3 regions of the Nocardioides sp. cx-173 genome follow, and region 1 is predicted to be linked to each of the others. Evidence: predicted binding sites of a transcription regulator. Region 1 holds the regulator's gene; each other region holds the start of a gene.

Region 1 (9,559 bases):
GGTCCCGGTCGACCGCCACGATCTCGCCGACCCAGTCGGTGGTGACCTCCTCGACCACCGTGCCGAGGTCGGCGGGTGCCTCGACAGCGCGCCCGCGCTTCGGCTTGCGCCAGTCGCCGGACAGGACGTCGGTGCCGTATCGGTCGCTCACCCTCCGACGCTAGAGGGGATGGCCCGCCCGCGGCTGGGTGCCGCGCCGGTGTCAGTCGTCCTGTGACGTGTCCGACTGCGAGGAGCCGGTCTCGTCGAGCTGCTCGGCGTCCTTGCCGCCGTCGAGCAGGTCGTCGACGGTCTCGTTGTCGCCGAGGCCCTCGGCGAGCGGGTTGTCCTCGCCGGGCTGCAGGTCCTCGGGGAGCTTGTCGTCGGAGACGCCGGGCTGGGGCCCGTCGTCGGGTTCGTTCTCGGAGTGGCTCATGCTCCGAACGTAACCCGCGTCACGCGAGCGGCAAACGCCGTTCGCCCCGGGTCAGCTGGGCATATCCCCGGCGTACGGCGAGCGTGAGCGCGGCGCGGGGGAAGGGCCACTCCTCGGCCGCCTCCAGTGCGTCCTCGGCACGGACTCCGCGCCCGGCCAGGTCGCGGATGCTCTGGGCGACCAGGCCGACCTGGTTGCGCTGGACCTCCAGGAACTCCCGGTCCACCACGGCGCCGTGGCCGGGCACGACCACGCTCGCCGAGGTGGTCAGGCCGAGCAGGATGTCGAGGGTCCAGGGCCACTCGAGCGGGTAGCAGTCGTCGCCGTACGCGGGCGGGGCCGACTCCTCGACGAGGTCGCCGGCGAGGAGGACGTCGCAGTCCGGCACCCGCACCACCAGGTCGCCCGCGGTGTGGCCGCGGCCGGGATGGACGAGCTCGACCACCCGGTCGCCGAGGTCGAGCACCACCGCGGAGGAGAAGGTGTGGTCGGCCGGCACGATCTCGGTGGCCAGGACCTCGTCGCGATGCGGGTCGTCGAGGTCCTCACGGTAGCGGTCCTGGGCGCGCTCGCCGGCCAGGATGGTCCGCTCCGCGGCTGTCTCGTGGGCGTGGATCGGGACGGCGCCGTACGCGCGGCGGACCTCGTGGTTTCCGAAGGTGTGGTCGAAGTGCTCGTGGGTGTTGATCACCCCCGTGACCTCGCCCACCCCGAGCGCCCGGACGTCGTCGACGACGCCCGCGGCGGCCCGGGTCGACGCGTGGGTGTCGACGAGCAGCAGGCCCCCCGAGCCGCGTACGAGCGTGACGTTGACGTCGAACCAGTCGTAGCGGGCGACCCAGACGCGGTCGGCTACCTCGAGAAAGGGCACGCCGCCACCCTAGGCGCGCAGCTCCTCGCGCAGCAGGTCGCCCAGCTCCTCGGTCGTGGTCGCGGCGCGGGAGAAGGACAGCGTGCGGGTGTGCGCGCCGTCGGGGTCGACCCAGTGGACGCCGACGCCGTCGGGGCGCAGGTCGGAGAGCGAGACGCCGACGACCTGGGACAGGGGGGTGCCACTGGTGCCGGCGACGGCGCGTCTCAGCTCCTGCTGGTGGCACCGGTTGGCGTGCTCCACGCAGCGCTGGAGGTAGCCGCGGTTGAGCCGGTGGGCGGAGGAGCGGAAGTCGGGCAGCGATACCCGGAACCGCTCCTCGGACTGGCGCCCGGCCCTGACCAGCAGCGCGGAGCCGACCGACAGGGTGACGACGTCGCGGACCTCGCCGCAGCAGTCGCAGTCCTCGCGGCCGTGGTTGTGCAGCGTGCCCGTGAGCGTGAGCGTCGCATCGCGGTCGGCGGACCCGAGGGGGCCGAGGCCGCTCTCGACGGTGAGCAGGGCGCTGGAGCCACGCCGGGCGGCCTGGGAGAGCACGGTGCCGGGGACGACGGAGAACGCCGGGGTGCCGTCCAGGTCCTGCATGCCGAGGTCGGTGGTGCCCGCCACCGGATCCTGGACGCCGTCGACGACGAGGCTCACCGCCGACGGGCAGGCGAGGACGCTGCGGGCGGCGGCGGCCAGGCGGGCGGGCTGGTCGAGGGCGGCGAGGTGCGATGTGTCCATGGTCATTGCGCGCTCCTGAAGTGAGGTAAGGCAACCCTAAGCAACTTTCCCGGCCGGCGGCACCCCCGGTCCACTCAACGGAATGTGTCCGCAGTTCCCCGGATGGGTAGGATTGGCACTCGGATCAACGGAGTGCCAGACGGGTGGGGAGGCGACATGCAGGAAGAGCGCAGGTTGGCCGTGCTCCGCGCGATCGTCGAGGACTACGTCGCCACCGAGGAGCCGGTCGGCTCCAAGGCGCTCGTGGAGCGGCACGGCCTCGGCGTCTCGCCGGCCACGGTCCGCAACGACATGGCCGTGCTGGAGGACGAGGGCTACATCACTCAGCCGCACACCAGTGCCGGCCGCGTGCCCACGGACAAGGGCTACCGGCTGTTCGTCGACCGGCTGACGACGGTCAAGCCGATGAGCGCAGCGGAGCGACGCGCGGTCTCCACCTTCCTCGACGGGGCGGTCGACCTCGACGACGTCGTCCAGCGCTCGGTGCGGGTGCTCTCGCAGCTGACCCGACAGGTGGCGGTCGTCCAGTACCCCACGCTCTCCCGCTCGACAGTGCGCCATGTCGAGCTGGTGGCGCTCGCCCCGCGGCGACTGCTCGCCGTACTCATCCTCAGCACCGGGCGGGTCGAGCAACGGCTCGTCGAGCTGGGCGCCGACCTGAGCGACGAGGTGCTGGCCGACCTCCGTAAGCGCGTCAATGCCGCCGCCTCCGGCGAGATCATCGCCGACGCCGTCACGGCACTGCGGGCCCTGGCCGCCGAGCCGCCCACCCCCGACCTCGCCGGGTACGTCGGTCCGGTCACCGAGGCCCTCGCGGAGGCCATGAGCGACCACCGCTCCGACGAGCGGATCGCCGTCGGCGGCACCGCCAACCTCGCCCGCTACGGCGACAGCTTCGACTCCGCAGTCCGGCCGCTGCTCGAGGCGCTCGAGGAGCATGTCGTGCTGCTCAAGCTGCTCGGTGAGGCCACCAGCGGCGGCATGGTGACCGTCCGCATCGGCGCGGAGGGCCCCTTCGAGCAGCTCGCCTCCACGAGCGTCGTCGCCACCGGCTACGGCCCGGCCGACGACGCCCTCGCCACGCTCGGCGTGGTCGGTCCCACCCGCATGGACTACCCCGGCACGATGACCGCCGTCCGGGCCGTCGCCCGCTACGTCTCACGCATCCTCGACGAGGACTGAGCGCACGCCGCTCCCTACCATCCCAGCACCAGATTAAGGATCACCACGTTGAGCAAGGACCTGTACGAGCTTCTCGGTGTCGCCCGTGACGCGGACGGCGACGCCATCAAGAAGGCCTACCGGCGCCTCGCGCGGCAGTACCACCCCGACGTCAACCCCGACCCGGAGGCCCAGGAGCGCTTCAAGGAGATCTCGCTGGCCTACGAGCTGCTCTCGGACGCCCAGAAGCGGTCGGCCTACGACCGCGGCGGCGACCCCTTCGGCGGCGGGCAGGCCGGCTTCGGGCAGGGGGCGGGGTTCTCGTTCACCGACATCATGGACGCCTTCTTCGGCGGCCAGCCCGGGGCCGGGCAGGGGCGCGGTCCCCGCTCGCGCGTGCGCCGCGGCCAGGACGCCCTGATCCGGCTGGAGGTCACGCTGGCCGAGGCGGCGTTCGGCGTCACCCGCGAGCTCAAGGTCGACACCGCGGTGCTGTGCGACGCCTGCCACGGCGAGGGCGCCGCTCCGGGCTCGCACCCCGTGACCTGCGAGACCTGCCGGGGCGCCGGTGAGGTGGCCCACGTGCAGCGCTCGTTCCTGGGCGAGATCCGCACGCTGCGGCCCTGCGCGGCGTGCCGCGGCTTCGGCCAGATCATCTCCGACCCGTGCCGCTCCTGCTCCGGCGACGGCCGGGTCCGCTCGCGGCGCACCCTGACCGTCAAGATCCCCGCGGGGGTCGACAACGGCACCCGGGTCCAGCTCAGCGAGCAGGGGGAGGTCGGCCCCGGCGGTGGACCTGCCGGCGACCTGTACGTCGAGATCCACGTCGCCGAGCACGAGACCTTCACCCGCCACGGCAACGACCTGCACTGCACGGTCTCGGTGCCCATGACCGCCGCCGCGCTCGGCACCTCGCTGACCCTGCCGACCCTGGAGGCCGACCTCGAGCAGGGCGCCGACTCCGGCGTGGAGACCTCCTTCGACCTCGAGATCGGCGCCGGCACGCAGTCGGGCACCCAGCAGGTGCTGCGCGCGCGTGGCGTCCCGGGCCTACGGGGCGGACGGGGCGACCTGGTCGTGACGGTCCTGGTGGAGACTCCGCAGCGCCTCGACGCCCGCCAGGAGGAGCTGCTGCGCGAGCTCGCCGCGATCCGCGGCGAGGAGTCGCCGACCGGTCAGGTGCCCGCGGAGGCCCAGCGGTCGGTCTTCGGCCGGCTGCGCGACGCCTTCATCCACTGACATGTCGCTGCCGGTCCACCTGGTCCCGTCCCTGGACGGGGTGACGGCCGGTGCCACGGTCACCGTCGTGGGCGACGAGGCGCACCACGCCGTCGCCGTGCGCCGTACCCGGGTGGGGGAGCGGGTCGTCGTCACCGACGGCCGGGGCCGCTCGGTGGCCGGGAGCGTGGCCGAGACCGGCAAGCGGCTGCTGTCGGTGACGGCGGAGACGGTCCAGGACCTGCCGGAGCCCAGCCCCTCGCTCGTGGTGGTCCAGGCGCTGCCGAAGGGCGATCGCGGCGAGCTGGCGGTCGAGGTCCTGACCGAGGTCGGCGTCGACCGCGTCGTCCCCTGGGCGGCCTCGCGCAGCGTCGCGATCTGGAAGGGCGAGCGCGCCGCCAAGTCCCTGTCCCGCTGGCGAGCCACGGCGCGCGAGGCGGCCAAGCAGTCCCGCCGCGCCTGGCACCCCGTGGTGTCGGAGCTGGCCACCACCGCCGACGTCGTGGCGCTCGTGGCCGAGGTCGACCTGGCCGTCGTGCTTCACGAGGAGGCGGCCGTCCCCCTCGCCGGACTGGAGGTCCCGACCTCCGGCACGGTGCTGGTCGTCGTCGGCCCCGAGGGCGGCCTCAGTGACGACGAGGTCGCCGCCTTCGTCCAGGCCGGAGCCGTCAGCGTCCGCCTCGGCGCCGAGGTCCTCCGCACCTCCACCGCCGGCGTCGCCGCTTGCGCTGCGCTGCTGGCGCGTACGCCGCGCTGGGGATGGATACCCGGCTGACCGGGCGAAGTGCCGGACGTGGAAGGTGCGGACCCCCAGCCCGGCCCAGCGCCCGGCCTCACTTCACCGTGATGGTCTTCGTGTCGACGGTGGGACCGGAGCCCTCGCCGCCCGAGGGGTCGTCGGTGCTCGCCTCGAACGTGTACTCACCCGGCGCCAGCCCGGAGACGTCGACCTCGCTCTGCCACGGGTAGAGCTTGTCCATCCAGCCCTCGGCGGTGGCGAAGCCCTCGAGCACGACCTTCTCGCCCTGCCGGATCCGCCAGGGCACGGTGGCCTCGAAGGAGCTGGCCACGCCGCTCGCGGTGAACTTCCCGCTCACGGTGGCGCCCTCCTCGGGGGAGGTGACGCTGACCAGGCCCAGTACGTCGATCTGCGGGGCCTCGGTGAGACCGCCGGCGGTGTCGATGCCGAAGAGCGTCGTGGGCCGGCCGTCGAGCTCGACGGTCACGGGGTCGCGCTTCTGCTGCACGCCCTGCAGCGTGTAGATCAGCTGCTGGGCGGCGAGCCGGGCCGCCTGCTGAGTCATGCCGCCGGGGGCCGTGGTGTAGGTGTCGTCGGCGAGCTCGACGACGAAGCCGCCGTCGCCGTAGGAGACGGAGGCGAAGCCGCCCGCCGGGAAGAGGGTGCCGTAGTCGGGGTCCTGCGCGTCGCCTGCCGTCATCAGCGCGGCCGCCTCGGCCAGCGGGTTGTTGGCCGCGACCTTGCGGAACTCCCGGAAGAGTCTCGGGCCCTGCGGGGTGTCGCCGCTGAAGTACACCGGCACGGTGACGGTCTCGGTCGAGCTGGACTCGGTCTCGGACGGCTCGGGCTCCGTGCTCGGCTCCGTGCTCGGCTCCGGCGTCGGCGAGCCGGCCGCACTGGAGCTGTCCGACCCGCCCGGGTCGCTGGCGGTGGGCTCGGGATCGTCGCCGCAGCCGGCGAGGACGATGCTGCCGACCAGGCCGGCGAGCGAGAGAGCGAGGAAACGGCTCCGAGGTGCAGTCATGCGTCCATCCTGTCGGCGACGGCCGGTGATTACACGATGATCGGGCGCGTGTCGGTCTCCGGCGGAAACCTCGCCCGGGCTGGGTCCGGTTCCCCCACCTGCAGGGGCACCTTCCGTGCGAGCATGGGACCCAGAAGCCGGAGAGAGGTGGCGGGTCGTGGACGACTGCCTGTTCTGCAAGATCGTCGCAGGGGAGATCCCCGCCGAGATCGTGCACGCGACCGAGCGCACGGTCGCGTTCCGCGACATCAACGGCCAGGCGCCCACCCATGTGCTGGTGGTGCCGCGCGACCACTACGCCAACGCCGCCGAGCTCGCCGCCGGCGACCCCGAGGCCTCCGCCGAGCTGGTGCGTACGGCGGCAGCCGTCGCGGCCGCGGAGGGCCACGACGACTACCGGCTGGTGTTCAACACCGGCGCCGGTGCCGGTCAGAGCGTGTTCCACGCGCACCTGCACGTGCTGGCCGGACGGCCGATGAGCTGGCCACCCGGATGAGCCACCGGCGGACGAGCCTGGTCGCCGCGGGCCTGCTCGCGCTGGTGCTGTCGGCCTGCTCCGGCGCCGACGACCCGGCCCCCGAGGTGGCCGGAGAGCCCGCGCCGACGGCGGCCAGCGACGCTCCGCCGCCGGCGCACCATGCCCCGGCGGCCCCCGCGAAGCTCAAGCCGCTGCGTGCCGGCGAGCGGCGGGTCACCATGACGATGCCCGAGACCTACACCCCGTCCGCGCCGACCGGCACCGGCACCGACGACTACCGCTGCTTCCTGCTGGACCCGCGGCTCGCCCGCGACAGCTACCTCACCGGCACCAACGTCGTCCCCGGCAACCCCGACGTGGTGCACCACGTGATCCTGTTCCGCGTGCCGCCCGACCAGGTCGCGGCGGCCGAGGAGAGGGACGCCGAGACCGAGGGCCTGGGCTGGACCTGCTTCGGCGGGACCGGCCTGGACGGGGAGTTCCAGAACCCCGAGGACGCCCCCTGGCTCGGCGCCTGGGCGCCGGGCGGCGAGGAGGCCATGGTCAAACGCGGCCACGGCGTCGAACTGCCCCGCGGGTCCCGGGTCGTCATGCAGGTCCACTACAACCTGCTGGCCGGCGCCAGCCCCGACATGAGCTCCACCCAGATCCGGGTGCGCGCGCACGACCCGGGGATCACGCCGCTGCACACCTTCCTGCTGCCGGCGCCCGTCGAGATGCCGTGCCGGCCCGGCCACGACGCCTCGCCGCTGTGCGACCGCGACGCGGCGCTCGCCGACGCCCGCGACCGCTTCGGCTCCGCAGGCGGCGCCCTCGCGCAGGGCCTGCACTTCCTCTGTGGCACCGACGTCGTGCCCTCCGAGGTCACCGAGTGCACCCGCACGCTGGGCCGCGGGATGACCATCCACGCCGTGGCCGGCCACATGCACCTGCTCGGCCGCCGCATCACCATCGAGACCGACCCCGGCACCCCGGACGCCCGCACGGTCATGGACATCCGGCCGTGGAACTTCGACGACCAGGGCTCCCGCTCGATCGAGCCGGTCCACCTCGACGCCTTCGACACGGTCAAGGTCACCTGCCGCCACGTCCAGTGGCTGCGCGACCGGCTGCCGGCGTTCGAGACCCAGCGCGAGGACCACTACGTCGTCTGGGGCGAGGGCACCACCGACGAGATGTGCCTCGGCATGCTCTCCGTGGCCTTCGACGACGAGTGACCCGTCACCAACTGCACGGAATCCCCGCTGACCCGTCAGAAAGTTTCTGACGGGTCAGCGGCGGGAGGGGCGCTCAGACGTCGATGGTGAGGCGGACGGACACGATGTCGTCCAGGGTGATGGCCTCGGCGCGGCGGACGGCGTCCTTGAGGGGTACGACGTAGCCGCCGTCCTTGGGCCACAGCGAGGTCGTCCAGCGGGTCTCGCCGATCGCCACGGCGACCGGGATCATGCCCCAGCCGTAGGTGACGGCCGACGCGGTCAGCGCGATCTCCTCGCACTCGTCCTCGGGCACGCTCACGAAGTGGTACGGCGCCGGCCCGCGCCACTCCCACACCCGCCCGTCGAACTCGAGCTCCACGGCGCCCTCAGCCCGGCAGCACGGCGTCGACGACGCGGAGCAGCGCGAAGAGGACCGGCAGCCCGAAGACCACGAGCAGGGCCCAGGCGGTGATGCGGTGGCGCCGCTTGCTGGCGTCCAGGGAGCCGGCGAAGTCGAGCAGCGCGCCGTCGGGGACGTGGTGGGTCAGCCCCATCGCCCGGGCGTGCGGGGGCAGGTGCTGCCCGGAGAACCAGTACGGCGGGGTGTCGTCGTCCCCGGCCCAGCCGTCAGCCCAGTCCTCGTCGAGCTCGTCGGGCTCCTGCATGGCTCCACGGTACGTCGATCAACCCGGTGGGCCGACGCACCACGCTCCCGTAGCATGGAGGTCGCTCCGCCCCCGACCGAAAGGCCGCCCGCCCAGGGCACCCATGACTGACAGCAGCACCGACCGGAACCAGACCAGGGACGCCGCCCAGACGCGCCACACCGTCGTCGTCCCCAACAGCATCAACATGGTCAGCCTGCTCGGCCCCGGGGACGAGCACCTCGCGCTGATCGAGCGCTCCTTCTCGGCCGACGTGCACGTCCGCGGCAACCGGATCACGATGATCGGCGACCCCGGCGAGGTCGCGCTGGCCGAGCGGCTGCTCGACGAGCTGGTGACGATCATCCGCACCGGCCAGGGCGTGACCAACGAGACCGTGGAACGAGCGCTGTCGATGCTGCGCGCCGAGACCACGGAGCGCCCCGCCGACGTGCTGAGCCTCAACATCCTCAGCAACCGCGGCCGCTCGATCCGCCCGAAGACGCTCAACCAGAAGCGCTACGTCGACGCCATCGACAAGCACACGATCACCTTCGGCATCGGCCCGGCCGGCACCGGCAAGACCTACCTGGCGATGGCCAAGGCCGTGCAGGCGCTGCAGTCCAAGAACGTCAACCGGATCATCCTGACGCGTCCCGCCGTGGAGGCCGGCGAGAACCTCGGCTACCTGCCCGGCACGCTCAGCGAGAAGATCGACCCCTACCTGCGGCCGCTCTACGACGCCCTGCACGACATGGTCGACCCCGAGACGATCCCCAAGCTGCTCGCCTCCGGGACGATCGAGGTCGCGCCGCTGGCGTTCATGCGGGGGCGCACGCTCAACGACTCCTTCATCATCCTCGACGAGGCGCAGAACACCACGCCCGAGCAGATGAAGATGTTCCTGACCCGGTTGGGCTTCGGGTCCAAGGTCGTGGTCACCGGCGACGTCACCCAGACCGACCTGCCCGGTGGGATGCGCTCCGGCCTGCGGGTGATCCAGGGCATCCTCGACGACGTCGAGGACATCTCGTTCAACACGCTCACCAGCCACGACGTCGTACGCCACCGCCTGGTCGGCAAG
Region 2 (9,559 bases), 700 kb from region 1:
CTTCGTCAACGTCTACGTCGGCAACGACGACGTGCGCTTCCTCGACGACCTGGCGACCCCCACCCCCGACGGCACCCAGGTCTCGGTCATCCCGGCGGTCGCGGGGGGCTGAGCGCGTCGCGCCGGCGCTCCAGGTGCCGGCGCTCCGCCTCGTTGTCGCACGCCGCCAGCGCGTCGTCGTACGCCGCGCGGGCGGCGTCCGCGTGCCCGGCACGCGCCAGCAGCTCGGCGCGTACGGCGGGCAAGCGGTGGCCGGCCAGCCGCAGGCCCTCCAGTGCCGCGAGGCCGGCCAGCGGCCCGTCCGCCTCCCCGACGGCGACCGCGCGGTTGAGCCGGACCACGGGGGTGTCGGTGAGCGCCAGCAGCTCGTCGTAGTGCCGCACGACGCGCGGCCAGTCGGTGTCCTCGGGCCGCGCCGCGATCGCGTGCTCGCCGGCGATGAGCGCCTGTAGCAGCAGCGGCGTGGCGGGACCTCCGGCGAGCGGGACCAGCAGGGCCAGCCCCTCCGCGGCCTCGTCGTGGTGCCAGCGGGTGCGGTCCTGGTCGGGCAGCAGCACCAGCTCGCCGTCCACGACCCGGGCGTCGCGGCGCGAGTGCTGGACCAGCATCAGGGCGAGCAGCGCGTCGGCCTCGCGGCCCGGTGCCAGCTCGCGGACGACCCGGGCCAGCCGGATGGCCTCCGCGGCCACGTCCGCGCGCAGCACGTCGGCGCCGGAGCCGGGCGCGTAGCCGGCGGTGAACGCCAGGTAGGCGACGTCGCGCACGCCGGCCAGGCGGCGGTCGAGCTCGGCGCCGCTCGGCAGCCCGAAGGACGCGCCGGCGAGGCGCTTGCGGGCGCGCGTGAGGCGGGCCGCCATGGTGGGTGCGCTCACCAGGAACAGGCGGGCGATGTCGGCCGTGGACACGCCGAGGACCAGGCGCAGGGTCAGGGCGGCGGCCGCCTCGGGGGCCAGGTCGGGGTGGGCGCAGAGGAGCACCAGCCGCAGGCGCTCGTCGGCGAGCGCGGCGGGCACGCCGGGATCGGCCATGACGCGCTGGGCCTCCTCCGTCAGGCCGGCCTCGACGGCCAGCAGTGGCAGCGTGCGAGCGGCCACGGCCTCGGCGCGCAGCCGGTCGAGGATGCGCCGGCGGGCGGCGGTCAGCAGCCACGCCGCCGGGTTGTCCGGTGCGCCGGCCCAAGGCCAGGTGCGTGCCGCCGCCTCGAAGGCGTCGGCGAGGCCGTCCTCGGCCAGGTCCAGGCGCCGGTACCGCGCGACGAGGAGGGCGAGCAGGCGCCCCCACTCGTCGCGCAGCACGCGCCCGAGGGCCGCCTCGAGAGCGCCGTCGGAGGCGCTCAGTCGAAGACCACGTCCAGGACAGGGCGCACCTCGACGGTGTACGCCGGCGGCAGCAGTGCGGCCGCCTCGAGCGCGGCCTCGTGCGACGGCAGGTCCACGAGGTAGAAGCCGCCGGTCTGCTCGACGGTCTCGGCGTAGGGCCCGTCGGTGACGGCCCGCGTCGGGCCCGGCCCGAGCGTCCTCGCCTCCGCCGGCGAGGCGAGGGCCTCGCCCGCGACGATCGTCCCGCGCTCCTTCACGGCCGCGTCGAACGCCTGGAAGCACTCGAACACCGCGTGGCGCTCGGCCTCGTCGGCCGCGTCCCAGCGGGCGAAGTGGTCCTCCTCGGCCATCAGCACCAGGAACCTCATGACGCCGCCTTCGCGCGGATCTCGATGGCGCCCTCGCTGCGGCCCAGGATCCGGCACACCTCGACCAGGTCGTCGAGGTTGGAGGACTCCACGACGTAGAAGCCCGTCAGCTGCTCGGCCGCCTCGGCGTAGGGGCCGTCGGTGACCGTCATCGAGCCGTCCGCGGCGGTCCGCAGGGTGCGCGCTTCCCGCGAGGGGCCGAGCTCGAGGCCGCCGGTGATCGTGTGACCGCGCGCCTCCAGGGCCTCCGAGAACTCCTGGTGCACGGCGTAGACCGCCTGTTTCTCCTCTTCGGACGCCGCCTCCCAGGCGGACTCGTCGCCCGGCAGGAGGATGACGTACGTGGTGCTGCTCTCGGTCATGGGGACCTCTCACTTCGTCGCTGTCGGATTCTGACACCTCGATGACGGGCGAGGCACGCCGCGATCGACAGGGATGACAGTCTTTTCCGCATGACCGCCCCGCTCGTCCTGCTGGCCACCGACCGCGCGCACGCCGAGGGCGAGCCCGGGCACGCCGCGCTCGACGCGGCGTTCGCGGAGCGCGGCATCCGCAGCCGCTGGGCCGTCTGGGACGACCCGGCCGTGGACTGGGCCGAGGCCGCGCTCGTCGCCGTGCGGTCGACCTGGGACTACGAGCACCGCCTGGCCGACTTCCTGGCCTGGGCCGAGGCGGTCGGTCCGAGGATGCTCCACGGCGTCGACGTCTTCGGTTGGAACACCGACAAGGCCTACCTCCTCGACCTCGCCCGGGACGGCCGGGTGCCGGTCGTGCCCACGGAGGTGCCGTCGACCGTGCAGGACCTGCGCGCGGCGGTGGCGCGGGTCCGGCCGGCGGTCGTGAAGCCGCGGGTCGGCGCCGGTGGGCGCGGCCTGGTGGTGGTCGACGACCTGGACGCGTGGTCGCCACCGTCGGACCCCGGCGCCTGGGTCGTCCAGCCGCTGGTGCCCTCGGTGCGCGAGGAGGGGGAGGTGTCGGTGTTCGTGATCGACGGGCGCCCGGTCGCCCAGGTGCGCAAGGTCGCAGGGGAGGGGGACGTCCGGGTGCACGAGGAGTACGGCGGCAGCAGCCACGACACCCCGCTGTCCGAAGAGGCCACGCGGATCGCCCTTGACGCCGTCGGTGCCGCGGCCAAGATCCTCGATCGCGAGCTCGTCTACGCCCGCATCGACCTGCTGCGCCACGAGGGCCGGCTGATGGTCAGCGAGATCGAGGTGACCGAGCCGGGCCTCTACCTGGACGTCCGGCCCGCCAATGGCGGCCTCTTCGCCGACGCGGTCGCGGCCCGGCTCTAGCGCCGTCCTCCAGCGGCAGGCTCACTCGAAGAGCAGGTCGCCGGCCGCCTCGGCCTGCTTGACCTCCCTGATCTCGCGGGCCAGGGCCTGGGCGACGTCGGCGTCGGTCGCGTCCAAGTCCAGCGAGGCCGCGATCAGCTTGGTGGCCGCCTCCGCCAGCTCTGCGGCCGTGTTGCGGGTGAGGGCGACCAGGTCGCTGCCGAGATCGCGGAAGGCGTCGTAGGGGCCGTTCGGCCCGATCCCGATCCCCTCGGGACGGCGCCACTCGCCACGGCCGCCGTCAGCGCCGGCCACCAGGAGGCGGGCCCCGTCGACGTCGTCGGAGACGAGCTGGCAGGTGGCGGCCAGCTGCTGCATGTCGTTGCGGTTATGCTGGATCGTCCCTGGGCCGCCGACGTCCTCGCCACCGCCACGGGGGTACTCCGGCCGGCTGATGTCGAACGAGGCGGGCGACTGGCGGATTGCCGCGGAGGCGTTGGTCAGGGCCTGCCTGATGGCGGTCTCGTCCTCGACCGGCGTCCTGAGCAGCGTGGTCTTGGCGTCGGCGATGGACTGCATCATCGACTCGAGGTTCGACCCCTTGAACTCGAGCTCCTTCTTCGCCGGCGCGTCGGGCCACAGGTCGGCGATCAGACCGCCCACGGCGCCCAAGGCCGCCAAGGCGGCGGTACCCGGCCCCCCGCTCAGCGAGGCGATGGTGAGCAACGCGCCGCCCACGGCGAAGTGACCGCCGCCGGGGCCCTGGCCGGCCGACTGCACGCCGGCCAGCGCGTTGAGCGAGGCGAGCGCGTTGGCCGCGAACGTCGCGATGTCCTCGCGCAGCTTGGTGAACACCGCGGTCTGGCCCGCCGCCGCCATGCCCATGGTCGCCGCCAGCGCGGCCTGAGCGTCGAGGATCGCACCGAGGCGGTCGGCATAGGCCACCCGGAAGGCGTTGATGGTCCGCGAGGACAGTCGGTAGCTGTAGCCGTGGACGGCGTTGACCCGCTGTGACAGCGCCGCGTTGTTCAGGTTCAGCGAGGAGCCACCGCCGGCCGGGAGCGACGTGGTCGCGCCTTTCGGGGTCAGCTTCTCCGCGGCGTCCATCGACCGGCTCTCCTCGAACATGAGGCTGGCACCGGAGGGCACGTCCTTCAGGCTGGTGAAGATGGCGTCCACCTGGCCTCGGATGTTGCCGAAGGCGGCGCGGAAGTCGGCGTCGAGGTGGTTGACCAGGAAGTCCGGCATGCCGCCACCCATCGAGACGTCGCCACCGCCCTCCCCGTCCTCGCCGGGACGGGTGCAGTACTGCGGCGCCCCGCGCCCCGACCCGCGGTAGCGGTAGCGATCGCCGTCGATCTCGTAGAAGTTGGCCTGGTCGGTCATGTAGACGTCGATGGCGGCCCGCTTGATCTTCCCGATCAGCGACTCCAGCTCGTAGTAGTTCGACATGGTCTTCCCCACTTGTGGATGTTCAACGACGCCTACCCCGCCGTCCTCCGGGCAAAACTCCGTTTCCGAGCCTCGCGGCCGGGGAAAGGAGCGGTCATGAACCTGCCGCTGTGGGTGCCCTGGGTGCTTGCCCTGACCCTGGCGTTTCCGGTTGCGCTCCAGTACGCCCCCCGGCCGTCCACCTCGCGGGCCATGCTCGCGCTGACGCTGGTGCCGGCCCTGGTGATGGCCCTGTACGCCGTCTCGCTGACCCTCGACCGGAGCCGGGTCTCGCAGGAGGAGCTCGACGAGGCCGCTCGAGAGGCCGCCGCGGACCTCTCCGGCTCGCTCGGCCCGGTCAACGGTGAGGAGGTGGCGAGTCTGATGGCCGCCGACCTCGGGCGGGACGTCATCAGCGAGCGCGGCGACCTCCAGGTCGCGGACGAGCAGAACGCCGCCTACGTGATCGAGGTGCGCGCGGGGCAGGACGCGCCGGAGCGGGCGTGTCTCGAGGTCAGCCTCGAGCTGCTCGACCAGGACGCGCCGGACCTCCGGCTGGCCACGGTCGAGGCGACCTCCGGGGGCTGTGGCTGAGGGGCGATGCGGTGTCGACTCGAGCGCTCAGTTGTTTGCACTCGCCTTGCCCGAGTGCTAAACATGAGGTTGGCACTCTCCTCATGAGAGTGACAATTTTCCCCGGACCGGGGAGCTGAGGTCCGAAGCGCCGGCGAGAAGGGTTCGCCGGGCAGCCTGATCGTCCGTCGCGGGCAGCGAACCGGTCCGTCCACAGCTCTGAAGTGCGAAGGATCGCAGCAGATATGTCGAAGCTGATCGCTTTCAACGAGGAGGCCCGGCGCGGCCTCGAGCGTGGCATGAACACGCTCGCAGACGCCGTCAAGGTCACCCTCGGTCCCAAGGGCCGCAACGTCGTGCTCGAGAAGAAGTGGGGCGCGCCCACCATCACCAACGATGGCGTGAGCATCGCCAAGGAGATCGAGCTGGAGGACCCGTACGAGAAGATCGGGGCCGAGCTCGTCAAGGAAGTTGCCAAGAAGACCGACGACGTGGCCGGTGACGGCACCACCACGGCGACCGTCCTGGCTCAGGCGATGGTCCGCGAGGGCCTGCGCAACGTCGCCGCCGGCGCCAACCCGATGGGCCTCAAGCGGGGCATCGAGGCTGCTGTGGAGGCCGTCTCCGCGCAGCTCTCCGCCATGGCCGTCGACATCGAGACCAAGGCCCAGATCGCGTCCACCGCGTCGATCTCCGCCGCGGACCCGACCGTCGGCGAGATCATCGCCGAGGCGATGGACAAGGTCGGCAAGGAAGGCGTCATCACCGTCGAGGAGTCGAACACGTTCGGCCTCGACCTGGAGCTGACCGAGGGCATGCGGTTCGACAAGGGCTACATCTCGGCCTACTTCGTCACCGACCCCGAGCGCATGGAGACGGTCCTCGAGGACCCCTACATCCTCATCGCCAACCAGAAGATCTCCTCGGTCAAGGACCTGCTGCCGCTGCTCGAGAAGGTCATGCAGTCGGGCAAGCCCCTGCTGATCCTCGCCGAGGACGTCGACGGCGAGGCCCTGTCCACGCTGGTCGTCAACAAGATCCGCGGCACCTTCAAGTCCGTCGCCGTCAAGGCCCCGGGCTTCGGTGACCGCCGCAAGGCCATGCTGCAGGACATCGCGATCCTGACCGGCGGCCAGGTCATCTCGGAGGAGGTCGGCCTCAAGCTGGAGTCGACCGGCATCGAGCTGCTCGGCCAGGCCCGCAAGGTCGTCATCACCAAGGACGAGACCACCATCGTCGAGGGCTCGGGCGACGCCGACCAGATCGCCGGCCGGGTCAACCAGATCCGCGCCGAGATCGAGAAGTCGGACTCCGACTACGACCGCGAGAAGCTGCAGGAGCGCCTGGCCAAGCTGGCCGGCGGCGTTGCGGTCATCAAGGTCGGCGCGGCCACCGAGGTCGAGCTCAAGGAGCGCAAGCACCGCATCGAGGACGCCGTTCGCAACGCGAAGGCGGCCGTCGAGGAGGGCATCGTCGCCGGTGGCGGCGTGGCGCTCGTGCAGGCTGCGGTCGTCGCGTTCGACAAGCTGGACCTCAAGGGCGACGAGGCGACCGGTGCCAACATCGTGCGCGTCGCGACCGAGGCCCCGCTCAAGCAGATCGCGATCAACGCCGGCCTCGAGGGTGGCGTCGTGTCCGAGAAGGTGCGCAACCTGCCTTCCGGCCAGGGCCTCAACGCGGCCACGGGCGAGTACGTCGACATGATCGCCGAGGGCATCATCGACCCGGCGAAGGTCACGCGCTCCGCGCTGCAGAACGCCGCCTCCATCGCGGCGCTCTTCCTCACCACCGAGGCCGTGGTGGCCGACAAGCCGGAGAAGGCGGCGCCCATGGGCGGCGGCGACCCGACCGGCGGCATGGGCGGCATGGACTTCTGACGGCCCGCGTCCCCGCGGCGAAGCCGCAGGGACGCGATCAGGCCGGCAGGTTGAGGAGCGTCGGCGCTCACCCGAGCGAAGCGAGGGGAAGCGCGACGCGTCTCGAAACCCAGCCAGCTCTGCAGCACAGCACCACCGAAAGGCCCCCGGTCACAGACCGGGGGCCTTTCCCCTTCTCCGCTCGACCGACGAGGGCGCCGCCGGCGCCCAGCCGAGTACACCTAGCGCCAGCGGAAGGACACGACCACCGGGTCGATGTCGGCGCGCCGCTCGTCGAGGCTGTCGGCGCGGCTGTGCTGGAAGGTCAGCCGGTAGAGGAACTTGCCCTTCTGCACGAACCACGACTCCTCGGCGAAGTAGAGCCCGGTCCCGGTGTTCTTGTAGACCCCGCGCACCCGAGCGGCCTGGGCGCCGTCGAGCCAGCCGGCCGGGAGCTCGTCCTTGGCCACGAGCTCGATGTCGGCGTTCTTCTCGGCCAGGGACTCCACGGCGGCCATGGCGACGATCTCGAGCAGGGTGAGCGACTCCAGCGGGAAGACCGGCTCCGTGCGCTCGAGGAAGACCGAGGAGTAGTAGCCCTCGTAGTCGGAGTAGTCGCGCGACCCGACGCCGTTGGGGATGTTGGTCTGGGTGACCCGGCCCCAGCCGGCCGGCGCGCGCATCTCCGCCTTGCCGACCTGCAGCTTGATCCCGGTGGCGGGCGGCACGGCGGGGTACGTCGGCGTGGGTCCCGTGCTCGTCGGCGGCGGCGCCGGCGGCGTGGGGCTGTAGGTCGGCGCCGTGACCGACGGTGACATCGCCTCGGTCGGCTCGGTCGGCTCGGTCGGCTCGGTCGTGGGGTCCGAGGCCGTGGGCTCGGAGGAGGAGGTCGAGGTCGTGCTCGGGTCGTCACCCGGGCCGCGAGTGGCGACCGCGGCGACGGTCCCCGCGATGAGGGCCACCGCGGCGACGACGGCACCCACGACCAGCGCGGTGCGGTGCCGCTTCGGTGCGGGCGGCGGCGGCGGCCGGAACGGCAGCATCGTCGGAGCGGCCGGATGCGACGGGTGCGACGGGTGCGACGGCTGAGCGGGGTACGCCGGTCGCGGCGCCGAGGGCTGGGAGGGGTGCGAGGGCTGAGACCGCGGCGGCGCAGGCGGCGGGGGGCCGGGGGAGGTCGCCCGGTCGGGGACCAGTGGCGGGTGCGGGGTCGTCTGCGCGAGCCGCGCCAGCTCCTGCAGGCCGGTGCGCATCGCGTTGGCCGAGGGGTAGCGCTGGGCCGGCTCCTTGGCCATGGCCTGGCGCAGCACGTCGTTGACGGCCCGGGCGACCGGCGAGGTCGGCGCCAGCTGCGGCACCGGGTCGCTGAGGTGGCTCATGCCGATCTGCACGTCGCTGCCGGCGTACGGCGTGGAGTTGGTCAGCGCGGTCCACAGCACGCAGCCCAGGGCGTAGAGGTCGGCGCTCGGCGTGGCCGGCTCGCCGCGCAGACGCTCGGGGGCGAGGTAGGCGAAGGTGCCGGCGACCGCGCCCGGTGCGGTGAGACCCGGGCTGCGGTCCTGGGCGATGCCGAAGTCACAGAGATAGGCGAAGACGTCGGCGCCGTCGACGTTGCGCAGCAGGACGTTGCTGGGCTTGAGGTCGCGGTGCACGATCCCGGCCGCGTGCGCGTCGGCCAGCGCCCAGGCGACCTGCGCGGCGATGTGGGCGGCCGGGGCGGTCGGGACCGCCCCGTGGCGACGCATGGCCTCGCTGAGGTCGCCGCCGGCGACGTACTGGGTGGCGATGTAGAGGCAGCCGTCCTGCTCGCCGTGGTCGTAGACCTGGATGATGTGCGGCGAGTCGAGGCGGGCCAGCACGGACGCCTCGTGGGCGAATCGCCGCCGGTAGTCCGGCTGCTCCGCGAGCTCGGGGGCCAGCACCTTGAGGGCCACGGTGCGCGCGAGGCCGCGCTGCTCGGCGGCGAACACCACGCCCATGCCGCCGCGGCCGAGCGTGCCCGTGATGCGGTAGTCGCCGAACTGCTCGCCCACCGAGGGGAAGCGGGCCATCGTGTCTCCTCCGTCGCGGGCGGTCCGGCGAGGGGAACCTATCCGCTGGGAGGGTGTTCGAAACCCGGCGGGGTCGCTGGGGGACGTGCGGGTTTACGCGGGGGCGGCGTGTGTGAGGCTGGGGGTGTGGCCGACGACGACCCCCGCGCCGCCGAGCGCCGCGCCCGGTTCGAGGCGCTGGCGCCCGGACTGATCGAGCCGTTGCGGCGGTTCCTGGCCCGCCGTACCGACCACGCGACCGCCGACGACGTGCTGGCCGAGACCCTGCTCGTGTGCTGGCGGCGCCTCGACGACGTGCCGCAGGACGCCGCCCTGCCGTGGGCGTACGGCGTGGCGCGCCACTGCCTCGCCAACGCGGAGCGCTCCGCGCGCCGGCAGGTCCGCGTGGCCGGGCGGGTGGCGACGCTGGACCGTCCCGCGCAGACGCAGCCCGGGCCCGACGAGATCGTGGGGAGCGGTGACCAGCGGCTGGAGCAGGCGCTCGCGGGGCTGACCGCGACGGAGGGCGAGCTGATCCGGCTCTGGGCCTGGGAGCAGTTGACGCCGGCCGAGATCGCCGCCGTGCTCGACCTGACGCCCAACGCGGTCAGCATCCGGCTGCACCGCGTCCGCGAGAAGCTCCGGGGCATCCTGCGAAAGAGCGGAGCCGCTCCCGGACATGAGGAGGCGACGGAAGGGAGGACCCCG
Region 3 (9,559 bases), 1.9 Mb from region 1:
TGAGCGAGGCGAGAGCGCGCATCGACCACGCCGTCTCGTCGGGCACGTTCAGCCTGGACGGGCAGACCTTCGACGTCGACAACAACATCTGGGTGGTCGGCGACGACACCGAGTGTGTCGTCATCGACGCGCCGCACTCGGTCGAGGACATCCTCGCGGTCGTGGGGGAGCGCACGGTCAAGGCGATCCTGCTCACCCATGCCCACGACGACCACTGCCGGGTCGCACCGGCGCTGCGCGAGCGCGTCGTCGCGCCGATCATGCTGCACCCGGACGACAAGCCGCTCTGGGAGCTCACGCACACCGACGAGCTCTGGGACCTCGACCTGGCCGACGGGACCGAGATCGAGGTCGCCGGGACGACCCTGCGGGTGCTGCACACGCCGGGGCACGCGCCGGGCGCGGTCTGCTTCTACGCGCCCGAGCTGGGCTGCGTGTTCACCGGTGACACCCTCTTCCACGGCGGGCCCGGGGCGACCGGCCGCTCGTTCAGCGACGAGGACCTGATCGTGGACTCGATCCGCACCCAGCTCTTCGCGCTGCCCGACGACACCGTCGTCCACACCGGCCACGGCGATGACACGACCATCGCAGCCGAGAAGGCGGCGCTGGCCTGACCCGGCCCGTCCCGCCGGCCGCAGAGGTCCCGGCGGGACGGGACCATCGTCCTTCGGGATGCTGGACCTTCAGCACTGAGCACCGGCCTCCGGGATCCGTAGATTTCGTGGTGTCGCGAATGACATCAGGTCTTCGCAAGCAACAGGAGGACGTCATGCGCTCCACTCTCGACAAGTTGATCTCCGGTACCGGCCTGCTCCTCGCGGCCGTGCTCCTCGTCGCGGGAGGCCTGCTCACGTGGGCGAACGTGTTCATCGGAGACCAGGTCGAGGAGCAGCTGCTGGCCCAGGACATCGTGATGCCCGAGGGTCCCGCCCTCGGCGGCCTGAGCGACGAGAGCGTCGAGGCGCTCGAGGAGTTCGCCGGCTCGCCGATGGACACCGGTGCCGAGGCTCGTGCCTACGCCGACCACTACATCCAGTCCCACATGAACTCCAGCGGCGAGGAGCTCGCGGGCGAGCCGCAGACGTACTCGGAGGCCAGCAACAAGGCTCGTGAGCTCGGCGCCGCCCTCGCGGAGAACCCCGAGGCCAGCCAGGAGCAGATCGACGAGGCGGCCGCCTGGGGCGAGCTGCGTGAGTCGCTCTTCATGGGCAGCACGCTGCGCGGCCTGCTCCTCTACGCCTACGCCTTCGCCACCATGGGCGTGATCGCCGGGTACGCCGCCGTCGCCTCCTTCGTCGGCGCGGGTGTCCTCCTGGTCCTGGGCCTGCTGGGCCTGCGGCACGCCGGCCGGATCAAGGCGAACGAGGCCACCGCCACCGCCTGACCACTGCGCTCGACCACGGACCTGTCGCCCTCACGGGCGGCAGGTCCGTTGCGGTTGCGGTGGTGGTTGCCGGTGACGTGGGACTTGCGTCGCCGCCGCCCTGCCCGGCTCAGAACGGGTCGACGAGCAGGGCCGTGCCCTGACCGCCCACGCGGGTCAGCACGATGGTGGCCTCGTCGTCGCCGACCAGCGCCAGCCGCTTGCGCAGCTGCTCCGGGACCACCTCGACGCCCCGCTTCTTGATCGTGAGGCGGCCGATGCCCCGCTCGCGCAGGGCGGCGCGCAGCGCCTTCTCGCGGTACGGCAGCTCCGCGACGACCCGGTAGCCGCGCGCGAACGGCGTACGGAAGGAGCCGTCGGAGGTGACGTAGGCGATGTGCTCGTCGAGCAGCCCGCCGTCCACGCCGGCGGCGACCGCGGTCACGAGCCCGGCGCGGATGACGGCACCGTCCGGCTCGTACAGGTACTCGCCGACGGCGCGGACCTCGCCGCCCGGGTCGTCCTCGTCCGTGAGGGTCGCCAGCCCGCCGCGCCCGATCACGGTGGCACGGCGGCGTACGGTCGCCAGCCGGCCCGACCAGAGGGCCGCCTCCTTGACCTCACCGTGGTCGCTCACCCACTCGGCCTCCACGCCCTCGGGCACGAGCGCGTGCGGGATGCCGGGCGCGACCTTGACGCAGGAGTCGCGGCGCAGGAGCCCTTCGACGAACGGCCACGGCGGCGCCCAGTCGTCGACGTCGAACGTCCGGCCACGCGCGGTACGGCGGGCCGGGTCGGCGAAGGCGACGTCGAAGGGGCGGGTGTCGATCTCGGTGGCGTCGGCCACCGCGACGGCGCCGCCGAGGTCGAGGGCGGCCAGATTGGCCTCCGCCACCGCCACCCGGACCGGGTCGAGATCGACCCCGGCGCACACGATGCCGACCCGCGCGGCGGCGAGCAGGTCGCCGCCGATGCCGCAGCCGAGGTCGACGAGGCTCTGGGCGCGAAACGCCGCCAGGCGTCCCGCGCGGTGGTCCGCGACCGCCGCACGCGTGGCCTGCTCGAGGCCGTCCGGGGTGAAGTACATCCGTGCGGCCAGGTCGCCGAACTTGGCCACGGCCCGCTCGCGCAGCCGCACCTGTGTCAGTGCGGCCGCGGCGTGCTCGGCGCTCGCCGAGCGTCGCAACGCGGTCTGGGCGCGCAGCGGGTCCGGCTCGTCGAGCGCGCCCGCCGTGGCCAGCAGCCGCTGGCCCGGCTCGGTGAGCAGCCAGCGAAACGAGTCGAGGTCCACCCCGTGATCCTGTCAGGCCGGGTCTGCCGCGGCGACGGCAGCGGAACCTTCTGCGCGGACCCGACTCCTGCTGCGCCGGCGTCCCGTGCGCTCAGGAGGCGATTCGGGCGCCGCCGTCCATCGTCAGGATCTCCCCGGTGACATAGGCCGCGTGGTCGCTGGCGAGGTAGACGATGCCGCTCGCCACCTCGGAGGCCTTGGCCAGGCGCGGGATCAAGGTCTTGTGGCCGAGCACGGACTTGTCGTCCAGGCCGATGATCCCCTGCATCATCGGGGAGTCGGGCGCCGTGCGGCTCCCGGAGCTGACGTGCGCCGGGTCGTCGGGCCGCGTGCCGTAGGGCGAGACCGCGTTGACCGTGATGCCGTGCGCCGCGGTCTCCCTGGCCAGGGTCCGCGTGAAGGTGTGGATCGCGCCCTTGGCCGCCGAGTACACGGACATGAGCGAGTCACCGATGTCGGCCGCGGTGGAGCCGACGTGGACCACCCGCCCACGGCCCTGCGCGATCATGTGGGGCAGCACCGCCTGCGTGACGTGCAGGACGCTGGTGAGGTTCCACGAGAGGTCGAGCTCCCACGTGGCGGGATCGCTGTCGACGAAGGCGGCCACCGAGGCGATGTTGCCCGCGGCCGTCACCAGCACGTCGATGGCTCCGAACCGCTGCACCGCAGCCTCGACCATCGCGTCCACCTGGGCGCGGTCGGTGACGTCGCAGGAGACCCAGAGCCCCTGGCCGCCGGCCCGCTCGACGTCCGCGACCACCTCGAGCCCCTTCTCCTCGTTGCGCCCGACCACGACGACGTTCGCCCCTTCGGACGCCAACGCCGTGCAGGTGGCGCGCCCGATGTTGGCGGTGCCGCCCGTGACGACGGCCGTGCGGCCACTCAGTCCCATGTCCATGACGTCTCGGTTCTCCCAAGCCTTGAGCGGGGACGGTTCCGCGACCTCGTCGACATCCGTCCGCGAATAGGTACGCGGTCTCCACCAGCTCGATCCGGATGCCGTCCGGGCCGAGCAGGCACAGCACCCGCAAGCTGTCGTAGGTGCCCAGACCCTACGTCTCCGGCTCGCCCACCGCGGGTACGTCCACGCCGAGGGAGTTGCGGGCCTCGGGCAGCCCCCTTCTGGCACTCTCCTGGCCTGAGTGCTAGTTTCGTTGTTGGCACTCTCACCATGAGGGTGCCAGAGCTTGCAGTGTGGTGCGACCCCCGCGACGGCGTACCTCCCCGCAAGCCCCAACGTGGGGAGGACGCCGTCCTCCCGGTAGAGCAACCCAGAGTCAGAGAAAGTGGAGGTCGACACCGTGTCGGTCAACATCAAGCCTCTCGAGGACCGCATCGTCGTGAAGCCGCTCGACGCCGAGCAGACCACGGCGTCCGGCCTGGTCATCCCGGACACCGCGAAGGAGAAGCCCCAGGAGGGCGAGGTCGTGGCCGTAGGCCCCGGCCGCTTCAACGAGGACGGCGACGAGCGCATCCCCATGGACATCTCCGTGGGCGACAAGGTCATCTACAGCAAGTACGGCGGCACCGAGGTCAAGTACGGCGGCGAGGAGTTCCTCATCCTCTCCGGCCGCGACGTCCTCGCGATCGTTTCCTGATTTTCTTCCGGGTCGTGTGCCTGAGGACGCGCTCAGGCGCGCTCCTCGGCACACGACCCGATTTCATTTGACCTAGGAGAACCATGCCCAAGATCCTGGAGTTCGACGAGAACGCCCGCCGCTCCCTCGAGCGCGGCGTCGACGCTCTCGCCAACGCCGTCAAGGTGACGCTCGGCCCCAAGGGCCGCTACGTCGTCCTCGACAAGAAGTGGGGAGCCCCCACGATCACCAACGACGGCGTCACCGTCGCCCGTGAGATCGAGCTGGACGACCCGTTCGAGAACCTGGGGGCGCAGCTCACCAAGGAGGTCGCCACCAAGACGAACGACATCGCCGGTGACGGCACCACGACGGCCACCGTGCTGGCGCAGGCGATGGTCCACGAGGGCCTGCGCGCCGTCGCGGCCGGTGCCAACCCGATGAGCCTCAAGCGCGGCATGGACAAGGCGACCGCCGCGGTGGGCGAGGCCCTGCGCGAGGCCGCCCGCGAGGTCGACTCGGTCGAGGACATGGCCTCGGTGGCCACGATCTCGAGCCGTGACGCCCACATCGGCGACCTGCTCTCGCAGGCCTTCGACAAGGTCGGCAAGGACGGTGTCATCACCGTCGAGGAGTCCAACACCATGGGCACCGAGCTGGACTTCACCGAGGGGATGCAGTTCGACAAGGGCTACATCTCGTCGTACTTCGTCACCGACACCGAGCGCATGGAGGCCGTCCTCGACGACCCCTACATCCTCCTGCACCAGGGCAAGATCTCGGCGATCGCCGAGCTGCTGCCGCTGCTGGAGAAGGTCATCCAGGCCGGCAAGCCGCTCTTCATTCTGGCCGAGGACGTCGACGGGGAGGCGCTGTCGACCCTGGTGGTCAACAAGATCCGCGGCACGTTCAACGCCGTGGCGGTCAAGGCACCGGCCTTCGGTGACCGTCGCAAGGCGATGATGCAGGACATCGCGACCCTGACCGGCGGTCAGGTCATCGCGCCCGAGGTCGGCCTCAAGCTCGACCAGATCGGCCTGGAGGCGCTCGGCACCGCGCGCCGCGTCGTCATCACCAAGGACGACACCACGATCGTCGACGGCGGCGGCGACGCCTCCGAGGTCGAGGGCCGCGTCAACCAGATCAAGGCCGAGATCGAGAACACCGACTCCGACTGGGACCGCGAGAAGCTCCAGGAGCGTCTCGCCAAGCTCGCCGGCGGCGTCTGCGTCATCAAGGTCGGCGCGCACACCGAGGTCGAGCTCAAGGAGAAGAAGCACCGCATCGAGGACGCCGTCTCCGCGACGCGCGCCGCGATCGAGGAGGGCATCGTCGCCGGTGGCGGCTCGGCCCTCATCCACGCGGTCAAGGTCCTCGAGGACGACCTCGGCCTGACCGGCGACGAGGCGGCGGGTGTCCGCATCGTCCGCAAGTCGGCCGACGAGCCGCTGCGCTGGATCGCCGAGAACGGCGGCGTCAACGGCTACGTCGTGACCACCAAGGTCCGCGAGCTCGGCGTCGGCAACGGCTACAACGCCGCGACCGACGAGTACGGCGACCTGGTCGCCCAGGGTGTCCTGGACCCGGTCAAGGTCACCCGCTCGGCGCTCGTCAACGCCAGCTCGATCGCGGGCATGCTGCTCACGACCGAGACCCTGATCGTCGACAAGCCCGAGGACGAGGACGACGCTCCGGCCGCCGGCCACGGGCACGGCCACGGCCACTGATCCACCGCACCTCCCGCTGACCCGTCAGAAACTTTCTGACGGGTCAGCGGCATTTCGGTGCAGTTGGTGACGGGTCGGCGTGGACGGGTGGAGACGTAGCGCCGGTGAAACAGGACGGACGCCGTCCGGCAACCTGCGCCGGGCACAGTCGGGCCATGTTGTGGAGAGTGCGAGCGACACTGCCCGAGCGGCCGGGGGCCCTCGCGGCGCTCGCGGCGGAGTGTGGAGCGGCGGGCGTGAACATCCTGGGGGTGCAGGTGTTCCCCGGCGTCGAGGCGGTGACCGACGAGCTGGTCCTGAGCACGCCCGACTCCTGGGACGAGGCGGACCTCACCGGGCTCGTCGGCCGCGCCGGCGGGCTGTCCGTGAGCGCGGCCACCTGCACGGAGGCGGCGCTCACCGACCAGCCGACCCGCTACGTGCAGGCCGCGCGCGGGGTGCTCGAGGCGCCGTCGTCCTTCCCGGAGGTGGTTGCGGCGCTCTTCGACGCGGATGTCGTGCCGAGCGGCAGCGCCCAGGACGTCATGGAGATGGCCGTGGGGGACGTGCAGGTGCAGATCCGCCGCAGCGCCCCGTTCACCGCCACCGAGCACGCGCGCGGCGCGGCGATGGCCGACCTGGTCAGCGACGTGCTCGCCCGGGAGCACCATCCGTCGCCCCGGCTCTCCGACCACCGACGGATGGGCGAGGGCAGCCTGCCCGACTACCACGTGGAGGGCCGCTCCGCGGTGGCCACCATCGAGGGCACCCGGGTCGGCGTCGCCACCCTGCTCGCCGCCGAGCCGGACCTGCCCGACGTACTGCCGGTCGACCTGGAGGTCGACGCGGCGTGGCAGCGTCGCGGCATCGGCACCCGCCTGCTCGGGGACGCCGCCAGGCTCGCCAACGGCCTGGGCGCCGAGGCCATCCTGCTCACCACTCGCTCGGACAACCAGGCCGTCATGCCGATGGTGATGGCCGCCGGGATGCGGGGGCGGATCCGGATGGCCGGCGAGGTGCTGACGGTGCGGATCACCGTGCGTGATCTGCGTCCCCTGGCGGTCACCCGGCCGTGAGCCGCCCTCGCGGAGGCGGACTAGACTGCGATGGTGGAACTCCCTGACAAGTTCGCCGCGCTGGGCCTGACCTACGACGATGTCCTCCTGCTGCCGGGCCACTCCGACCTGGCGCCCGACGAGATCGACACGAGCACCCGCCTCACCCGGGAGCTGACGATCCAGGTCCCGCTCGTGAGCGCGGCCATGGACACCGTCACCGAGTCGCGCATGGCCATCGCGATGGCCCGCCAGGGCGGCTTGGGCGTGCTGCACCGCAACCTGTCCATCGAGGACCAGGCCTACCAGGTCGACCTCGTGAAGCGGACCCAGACCGGGATCATCTCCAACCCGGTCACGATCGGTCCGGACGCGACGCTGGAGGAGCTCGACGCCATCTGCGGCGAGTACCGCGTCTCCGGGCTGCCGGTCGTCGACACCGACAACCGCCTGCTCGGGATCTGCACCAACCGCGACCTGCGCTTCACCCCCGTGGCGGAGTGGGCCACCACCAAGGTCGACGAGGTCATGACGCCGATGCCGCTCGTGACGGGCCACGTCGGGATCTCGCGGGAGGACGCGACCATGCTGCTGCGCCAGCACAAGCGCGAGCGGCTCCCGCTGGTCGACGACCAGGGACGTCTGGGCGGGCTCATCACGGTCAAGGACTTCGTGAAGTCCGAGCAGTTCCCGAAGGCCTCCAAGGACGGCGACGGTCGGCTCATGGTCGGGGCCGCGATCGGCTACTTCGGTGACGCCTGGCAGCGCGCCACCACGCTCATCGAGGCGGGCGCGGACGTGCTCGTCGCCGACACGGCCCACGGCTACGTCCGGATGCTTCTCGAGATGGTCGAGCGGCTCAAGAAGGACCCCGCCACCCGCCACGTGCAGGTCATCGGCGGCAACGTCGCCACCCGCGAGGGCGCCCAGGCTTTCGTCGACGCCGGCGCGGACGCGATCAAGGTGGGCGTCGGGCCGGGCTCGATCTGCACCACCCGCGTGGTCACCGGTGTCGGCGCCCCCCAGGTCACCGCGGTCTACGAGGCCTCGCTGGCTGCCAAGCCCGCCGGCGTACCGGTCATCGCCGACGGCGGCATGAAGCACTCCGGCGAGATCGCCAAGGCCCTGGTCGCCGGCGCCGACACGGTGATGCTCGGCTCGCTGCTGGCCGGCTGCGAGGAGAGCCCGGGGGACCTGGTCTTCGTCAACGGCAAGCAGTACAAGTCCTACCGCGGCATGGGATCGCTCGGAGCGATGTCCAGTCGTGGGAAGAAGTCCTACTCTAAGGACCGCTACTTCCAGGCCGAGGTGCTCACCGACGACAAGCTCGTGCCCGAGGGCATCGAGGGCCAGGTCGCCTTCCGCGGGCCGCTCGCGGCGGTCGCCCACCAGCTGATCGGCGGTCTCAACCAGTCGATGTTCTACGTCGGCGCCCGCACCGTCCCGGAGCTCCAGGAGAAGGGCCGGTTCGTGCGCATCACCTCGGCCTCCCTCAAGGAGAGCCACCCGCACGACGTGCAGATGACCGTCGAGGCGCCCAACTACTCGGGTCACTGATTCGGCGGATCCTCGCCGGCCGGGCACGGGAGATCGCCGACATGGGCGACGCGACTCGGCCAGTGCGGCGGACCCGTGGGAAACTTCGGCCATGACCGAGATCCAGATCGGCCAGGCCAAGCGCGGCCGGCGTGCCTACTCCTTCGACGACATCGCGATCGTCCCCTCGCGCCGCACGCGAGACCCCGAAGAGGTCAGCATCGACTGGCAGATCGACGCCTACCGCTTCGGGCTCCCGGTCCTCGCCGCGCCGATGGACTCGGTGATGTCGCCGGAGACGGCGGTGGCGCTGGGCCGGTTCGGTGGCCTCGGGGTGCTGAACCTCGAGGGGCTGTGGACGCGGTACGAGGACCCGCTCTCGCTGCTCGAGGAGGTGTCCGGCCTCCAGGGCATCGACGCCACGGCGCGGATGCAGGAGATCTACGCCGAGCCGGTCAAGGCCGAGCTCATCACGCACCGGCTCCGCGAGGTCCGCGACGCCGGGGTCACGGTCGCCGGATCCCTGTCGCCGCAGCGCACCAAGGAGTTCGCCAAGGTCGTGGTCGACGCCGGCGTCGACATGTTCGTCATCCGCGGTACGACGGTCAGCGCCGAGCACGTCTCGTCCCAGGCGGAGCCGCTGAACCTCAAGGAGTTCATCTACGAGCTCGACGTACCGGTCATCGTGGGCGGCTGCGCCACCCACCAGGCCGCCCTGCACCTGATGCGCACGGGCGCCGCCGGCGTACTGGTGGGCTTCGGCGGCGGCGCCGCCCACACCACGCGCACGGTGCTCGGCGTGGCCGTGCCGATGGCCTCGGCCGTGGCCGACGTCGCCGCCGCCCGCCGCGACTACCTGGATGAGTCCGGAGGCCGCTACGTCCACGTGATCGCCGACGGCTCGATCGGCAAGTCGGGCGACATCGCCAAGGCGATCGCGTGCGGGGCCGACGCGGTCATGGTCGGCTCGCCGTTCGCGCGGGCCACCGACGCCCCCGGCGGCGGCTTCCACTGGGGCGCCGAGGCGC

What was found. The regulator HrcA, encoded in region 1, represses chaperone genes, less so after heat shock. The targets are predictions, from matches to a motif close to TTGGCACTCGNNNNNNNCGAGTGCCAA.
Region 2: the regulator HrcA is predicted to act here: its motif matches at 5,021-5,047, upstream of groL (chaperonin GroEL).
Region 3: the regulator HrcA is predicted to act here: its motif matches at 3,780-3,806, upstream of groES (co-chaperone GroES).

Annotation. Positions count from the first base shown of each region.
Region 1 covers NZ_CP088262.1:2,875,869-2,885,427, reverse strand. Annotated here, with positions in the region: gene LQ940_RS14025 (DUF3097 domain-containing protein) at 1-151, opposite strand, end outside; gene LQ940_RS14020 (hypothetical protein) at 203-415, opposite strand; gene LQ940_RS14015 (MBL fold metallo-hydrolase) at 435-1,286, opposite strand; gene LQ940_RS14010 (hypothetical protein) at 1,296-2,018, opposite strand; gene hrcA (heat-inducible transcriptional repressor HrcA) at 2,169-3,194, shown strand; gene dnaJ (molecular chaperone DnaJ) at 3,243-4,412, shown strand; gene LQ940_RS13995 (16S rRNA (uracil(1498)-N(3))-methyltransferase) at 4,414-5,166, shown strand; gene LQ940_RS13990 (Gmad2 immunoglobulin-like domain-containing protein) at 5,225-6,154, opposite strand; gene LQ940_RS13985 (histidine triad nucleotide-binding protein) at 6,312-6,650, shown strand; gene LQ940_RS13980 (hypothetical protein) at 6,647-7,849, shown strand; gene LQ940_RS13975 (DUF1905 domain-containing protein) at 7,923-8,210, opposite strand; gene LQ940_RS13970 (hypothetical protein) at 8,218-8,496, opposite strand; gene LQ940_RS13965 (PhoH family protein) at 8,600-9,559, shown strand, end outside.
Region 2 covers NZ_CP088262.1:3,576,533-3,586,091, reverse strand. Annotated here, with positions in the region: gene LQ940_RS17540 (MoaD/ThiS family protein) at 1-112, shown strand, start outside; gene LQ940_RS17535 (RNA polymerase sigma factor) at 87-1,295, opposite strand; gene LQ940_RS17530 (YciI family protein) at 1,334-1,687, opposite strand; gene LQ940_RS17525 (YciI family protein) at 1,684-2,049, opposite strand; gene LQ940_RS17520 (ATP-grasp domain-containing protein) at 2,140-2,982, shown strand; gene LQ940_RS17515 (hypothetical protein) at 3,004-4,413, opposite strand; gene LQ940_RS17510 (hypothetical protein) at 4,510-4,986, shown strand; gene groL (chaperonin GroEL) at 5,211-6,842, shown strand; gene LQ940_RS17500 (serine/threonine-protein kinase) at 7,064-8,872, opposite strand; gene LQ940_RS17495 (RNA polymerase sigma factor) at 8,999-9,559, shown strand, end outside; gene LQ940_RS17490 (hypothetical protein) at 9,559-9,559, shown strand, end outside.
Region 3 covers NZ_CP088262.1:1,019,711-1,029,269, forward strand. Annotated here, with positions in the region: gene LQ940_RS04915 (S-(hydroxymethyl)mycothiol dehydrogenase) at 1-3, shown strand, start outside; gene LQ940_RS04920 (MBL fold metallo-hydrolase) at 1-617, shown strand, start outside; gene LQ940_RS04925 (hypothetical protein) at 773-1,387, shown strand; gene LQ940_RS04930 (class I SAM-dependent methyltransferase) at 1,497-2,657, opposite strand; gene LQ940_RS04935 (SDR family NAD(P)-dependent oxidoreductase) at 2,749-3,555, opposite strand; gene groES (co-chaperone GroES) at 3,959-4,255, shown strand; gene groL (chaperonin GroEL) at 4,339-5,961, shown strand; gene LQ940_RS04950 (GNAT family N-acetyltransferase) at 6,129-7,016, shown strand; gene guaB (IMP dehydrogenase) at 7,050-8,552, shown strand; gene LQ940_RS04960 (GuaB3 family IMP dehydrogenase-related protein) at 8,644-9,559, shown strand, end outside.